DNA from 2 places in the Kamptonema animale CS-326 genome. Region 1 is predicted to be linked to the other one. Evidence: riboswitches for the same ligand, from Rfam matches in the RefSeq annotation. Region 1 holds a riboswitch; the other holds the start of a gene.
What was found. A riboswitch is a leader RNA that binds a small molecule or an ion and turns the genes downstream of it on or off. The one in region 1 is predicted to bind cobalamin.
Positions count from the first base shown of each region.

Region 1 (3,165 bases):
AGAGCAGTCGGGTTTGAATTAAGAAAATTGCAACTTCTGATTAGCGTGGCGTTACCATTATTACTATTAAATTTTGTGCCAGGAATAGGATCTATTGCTGCAACTATCGGAGGTATTGCCTTGGGAGCAACCCTAGTTTGTTTGGATTTCCTGAGCGCACCTTTAGACAGGCGACGGCTTAATTTTCAAGATAAGTTAGCAGTAGTTCGCGCTAGTTTGCCGGGAAGTGCAACTTTTGGTTTAGTTTGCTTTGGTTTGGTAAGCATTCCGCTGTTGAATTTGCTGGCAATTCCATTATGCTTAGTAGCAGGAACGCTATTTTTCTGCGATCGCATTTGGCCGGTTCGCTTTGCTGATGCAGAGACAAGCAGCGAGTCAAAATCACCCAATTCTTTAATAGAATAGAGCGGTTGTGGGGACAGATTTCATATATTTACAGGTAAACTGAAGTAGATTATTGGGAAGGTGAGGATTAATTTTTATGGAACTAGAAGGCAATGTGAAACAGCAATTTGACCGCGCCGCTGCTGCTTATGGCACGTCGCCAATCTTTGCTAAAGGACACGATTTGGCGCTGATGGTGGAAACGGCATCGCCAACAGCAGAGATGACTTTATTAGATGTCGCTTGTGCAGCGGGTCACACAGCTTTTGCCTTTGCGCCAAAGGTTCGGGAGGCGATCGCGATCGACTTAAGTCCGGGAATGTTGGCAGAGGCGAAACAACAAGCAGCGGCGCGAAAGATTACAAATATTCAGTTTCAAGAAGCTAGCGCGGCCGAATTGCCTTTTAGCGATCGCCACTTCGATCTCGTCACCTGTCGCTACGCAGCTCATCACTTCCCCAGTTTACCACCAATTTTAGCTGAAATCATCCGCGTTCTCAAACCCGGAGGTCAATTGCTAGTAGTAGATGCGATTTCTCCCGAAGAAAAACCGCTAGCCGAGTTCATCAACCAAGTGGAATTGCTACGAGATCCTTCTCACAATCGCTATTGGATGCTGTCTGAATGGCAAGCGGCGGGAGAAAGTATTGGCATTCCTTTCACAATAATTTCTCAGTGGAATTTGCTAATTGATTTTGCCGACTGGACAGCGCGACAACAAACACCAATGGCAGCGGTTTCTGAACTAGAAACCCTTTTTGATAATGCTTCCACCGCCGCGCAATCGGCTTTTTCAATTGTTGGGCCGCCTGCGCGATCGTTTCATTTACCTTCAGTTTTATTGCAAGCAACGAAATCAATTTCTTCTCTCTGAAAGTCGATGATTATTGATGATTTTGACAATAACCTTGACTCTCAATAAAAGTTATGCTACTATTTAATATAATGTCGGTTCTGATGGGGAGCAGCCATCAGACGTAAGGGGGAAAGTCCAGTGTAAATCTGGCGCTGTCCCGCAACTGTAATGAGAGTTTCTTATTCTCGGAGTCAGGATGCCCGCCGATAGTTTTTGATGTTGCCCAAATATCTGCGAGGTACAGATTATGTCTAAAAGCTTTTTGCGATTCCAAGTCGAGAATATCGTCTCAAGTCACAATAGCAAGCAGGTTGTGGCGGTATTACCTAGTTGCTGTTAGTAGCCTCATCTATCCCCATGTGCCCCTAGTTAGCTTTGCAATGCTAGCAGGTGTGAAACTGAGCCGCAGCCAAGCGGTTATTTCAGTCCTGTCGATATAGTTGGTTAACCAATTTTTACGATTCACAATTCAGTAGTATTTTCTGAGCCTAATTGCCGTGATGTGGGGGTGATCGATGACGATTGCTCTATTTAATCTGCACGCCATCTTATTTAATCAGCTAACTGTTAACAGTTAACAGTTAACAGATGGCCTCAAAGTTGTTCACAAAAGAGCTTTATTGAATGGAAACCACAATTAAAAAATCTGACTTTGTTCTGACTCCCTATATGAGGAGTAACGACTTATGGGCAACTTATCAAATCCTCAACACACTTGTGCCTTATCTTCTTTTATGGTTTTTAGCAGTCAAAGCAGCTTCTATTTCCTTTTGGCTACTACCGCCGATAGTGCTTCTAATTGTACTTTTCTCCGTGCGTTGTTTTTCTTTAATGCACGATTGCGGACACTATTCACTTTTTAGTTCAAAAAGAGTTAATCGAGTTATCGGTTTTATCCTGGGTGTCATCAATGCCATCCCTCAATACCCCTGGTCAAGAGATCATGCCTACCATCACAAAACCAATGGTGATTGGGAGCGATATCGCGGTATTGCCGACTTTCTCTCTACCGAGGAATTCTCTCAGCTCAATTCATTTGACCAAAGGCTTTATGAATTACTACGACATCCATTAATGGCTTTTCCCGGAGGTTTTTTCTATCTCGCGATCAAGCCAAGAATTGCCCTAATCGCAGGAACTTATGATTTTATTCGCGATCTATTTACTAGATTGAAAACATCTCCCGGCATGAGTTTATCAGAAATTATCTCTGCTCATAAGTCCAAACATTGGTACACGGTGGCAGAATTTTGGGATCTGCTGTTTAACAACATTTGCGTTATTGGCGGCTTAATTATCTTTAGCTATCTCTTGGGGCCGGGATTCTTCTTAACCATGTACTCAATTATCTTAACTTTTTCTGCTGCAATCTTCATCTGGGTCTTTTTTGTACAGCACAACTTTGATGGCTGCTACGCCCACAAAACAGCAGACTGGAGCTACATTCGGGGAGCAATCGAGGGCAGCACTTACCTAGAGTTACCGACAATTCTCAAGTGGTTTACCGCAGATATTGGCTACCACAACATTCATCATCTTTCTGAAAGAATCCCTAATTATAATCTCGAAGCTTGTCATAATGAAAATATTCACTTGCTATCGAAAGTAAAAAAGCTGCGGATCGGCGATATGCTGGAATGTTCCAAGTTTATCCTCTGGGATGCTGACTCTAATCGCCTGGTATCGATCGCATCATTTCGTCAAGCGGCCCAATCAATGGCTCTAGGTACATAACCAAGTTTCCTAGACAAAATGGAAAAAGTTATTGTCAAAAATGTTGAGGTTAAATCGGGATGTATTTATTGTTTGCTACACTGGGAATTCTGCTGACACTCCTAATAGTAGGAATTGCACTCTATCTACTCACCGCCCGTCGCTATCAATCGTCTGATTCTGTTGCCAATTCTTATGACGAGTGGACAGAA
Region 1 is NZ_JAQMUA010000324.1:34,127-37,291, forward strand. Features, by position in the region: gene PN499_RS18915 (EI24 domain-containing protein) at 1-405, shown strand, start outside; gene PN499_RS18920 (class I SAM-dependent methyltransferase) at 482-1,258, shown strand; cobalamin riboswitch at 1,317-1,462, shown strand; gene PN499_RS18925 (fatty acid desaturase) at 1,865-2,974, shown strand; gene PN499_RS18930 (methyltransferase domain-containing protein) at 3,034-3,165, shown strand, end outside.

Region 2 (3,165 bases), on a different contig from region 1:
TTTCAAATAGAGTATCAGTAGTAGCACCACCGCCAATGAAGATGGCATCAGGTTGAGGCAAGTCTTTTAAAGCCTCTGGCGCTTCTCCTGCAACGATTTTGAGATTGGGAACGCCAAGGGCGGCGGCATTATCGGCAATGTATTGTAATCTGGTTGGGTGACGTTCGATCGCGATCGCGCGGCAGTGGCGATGACTCCGCATCCACTCAATCGCGATCGAACCGCAGCCAGCACCCACATCCCAGAGCAATTCTCCCGGAATTGGAGCTAAAGTTGAGAGAGTAATGGCTCGAACTTCGCGTTTAGTAAGTTGTCCGTCGTGGTGAAAGGCGCTATCCGGTAAGCCTGAAATGCGGGGTAAAAGGAAGGTTCCGGGAGTGGCGAGCGCTGCGATGCCTTCGGCGCGGCGGATCGCGATCGCGATCGTATTCAAATCGGCTAAATCCGTTGCCTCCCACGTCGCTGCAATGCCCTCAATTACTCGTTCTAACTCCCCCCCCATCCGCTCTAATACAGCGATCTGGCTGTCACCAAAGCCTCGCTCTGTTAGGATTGCCGCCACCTTAGCGGGGGTATGTTTGTCCGCACTCAGAACTAGCAAGCGTGCGCCGGGATAGAAAGCAGATGCGATCGCAGCGATCGGGCGGTTTGTTAAGCTAAAAGTTTCGATTTCGGCAAGGGGCCATCCCAGACGGGCACAAGCCAGACTGAAAGCCGATGCAGCCGGAATAATAGTTATTTGCGAGATGGGAATGCGGCGGGTGAGGGTTACGCCAATGCCGTGACACATCGGATCGCCGCTGGCTAAAATGCAGACAGGTTGTCCTTGGCGGCGGATAATTTCATCAATTGTCGCCTCAATAGGAGATGTCCAAACTAACTTTTCGCGATCGTCTTTTGGCAGCATTGCTAAGTGACGTGCGCCGCCGACAATAAATTTAGCGCTATCGATTAGAGATTGCGCGATCGCGGTTAATCCAGATAGTCCATCTTCACCAATACCCACTACTGAAAGCCATTTTTGCTGAGGACTGGGAATTAGAGATTGAGTGGAGACTTGGCTTGTCATTTCTGGATTATGGTATATGGACTAGGACTTACGCAGGGACTCCCAGAAACCGGGTTTTTGAGAGAATCTGTGGGTCAAAACGAAGTATTTTCGTAAAAAAACCCGGTTTCTTTGGTTGGGCGCGTAAGTCCTGTGGACTGTTTCTAGTTGTAGGCTTAGGTTGGATTTAGACCTACAAACTGATTTAACAAAAGGGCTGAAAGCCAAGATTATAGTTAAATACTGCTTGCAGAAGTGCATTGATAGACTTCAACTTAACGACTAAAAAAGCGTCAAGAATATTTTGAGCAGTAATGTGGAATCGGGAAAGCAAAAATTCCCGAAATCTCCGAATTGTTAACCGTTAATCCTAACTCTACCTGAAAATACTATAAATTAATCAAACAGAACTTACGCAAGTGTCATAAGATCGGGGTTGATTTTGTGGTACGTTATTGGGCTTCAGCGCTTTTGTGAGATTAAATCCCAACAACATACCTAACCTACCCCAAATGTCAAGTTTTTAAATGATTAGAGCCGGAGCGATCGCATACGTGATATTATTCTAGAACCTGAATATGGGAAAGTCCGGTGTAATTCCGGCGCTGTGCCGCAACTGTCAAAGCCAGAACGCCATTGAGGGGGTGCTTTTTGCACATTCACACTCGATTCCCTGCGTCGCATGGGGAGGATGTTCCTTGTTATCTTTACCTGATTTACCAACCTGTCCAGGTTTATTTTATGGCTCCGTTGCTCGAGATGGGATCTTGTCTCGGATGCGGATTCCGGGGGGAATTTTAAATACAGTACAATGTTGTGCGATCGCGGATCTGACTGAGGAATTAGGCGGCGGCTACGTGCAAGTCACGAATCGGGCTAATTTACAGATCCGGGAAATGCGATCGACAATTGGTACTGAAGTTTTTGCTAAATTACAACAGTTAGGGATAGCGCCATCCTATCTGGAAATAGACCCGCTTCGCAATATTATGGCAAGTCCCACAGCGGGAATTGACTCGCAACAATTACTCGATACTCGCCCTCTGGTTAAGGAGTTGGACGATTACTTGCAGCGACATCCTGAGTTATCGGCATTATCGCCTAAGTTTAGTATTTGCTTTGACGGCGGAGAGTCGGTTTCTGTGCGCGATCGCCTGAATGATATTATCTTAGTTGCAGAAAGGCGACCGCTATTAAAAGAAATTGTTTTTCGCCTGTTTCTGAACGAGACAAAGTATCCCGACACAGGTATTATTATACCCCAATCTCAGTGTATATCAGTCTTAGCAGCTTGCGCTCAAGTTTATCTGAATTATACCAAAGAGCGCGGCTTAATTAAGGACAGAAAACCACGCCTGCGCCACTTGCTAGCAGATTGGGGTCAAGATTTCTATCTCGAACAAATTGAAAAATATTTGTCTTTTCCTTTGCAAAGGATTTCACCTGAAAAGGCGATGAGTCCAGTTTTAATTAATGGCAATCAATCTGATTTTGAAGACAATCAATGTCCTGGTGATACCAAAATAAATCAAGATAATTTGGGAAAAGAGATCGATAGCTTCCCTACAAAAACTACAACGAAAAACTTGCCAATTTCTGCATTTTCAAGTTATAATCATCTTGGCATTCATCCTCAAGATCGACCAGGTTTATCCTATATTGGGATTGCTTTACCTCTAGGCAAACTGGAATCTAAACAATTGCGAAGCTTAGCAAATTTAGCACAAACTTATGGCAGCGGTACAATCCGGCTTACGCCTTGGCAAAATCTGCTAATTTCCGATATTCCCAACTCTCAACTTCCTGATATCAAGCAAGCCATTACTGCATTAGGATTACACTGGTCAGCAAATCGTCCAGATAGTGCATTAATTGCCTGTTCCGGCCAGACTGGTTGCGCTTCGGGTGCGACAGATACTCAAGGTGATGCCTTAAAATTAGCAAGGGATTTAGGAACAAAATTAAGGTTAGAGCGACCGATTAACATTCACTTCAGCGGTTGCAAAAAATCCTGTGCTCAACATAATCCTAGCGAGATTACTTTATTGGGAACTGAAATTACAAATGGGAGTCAGAAGATAGCATCGTATATTATGTATGTCGGTGCAAAAGATTCA
Region 2 is NZ_JAQMUA010000229.1:573-3,737, forward strand. Features, by position in the region: gene cbiE (precorrin-6y C5,15-methyltransferase (decarboxylating) subunit CbiE) at 1-1,069, opposite strand, end outside; adenosylcobalamin-variant (AdoCbl-variant) riboswitch at 1,618-1,692, shown strand; gene cobG (precorrin-3B synthase) at 1,747-3,165, shown strand, end outside.
Region 2: it holds a riboswitch for cobalamin, as region 1 does, so the genes downstream of both, cobG (precorrin-3B synthase) here and PN499_RS18925 (fatty acid desaturase) in region 1, are expected to answer to the same signal.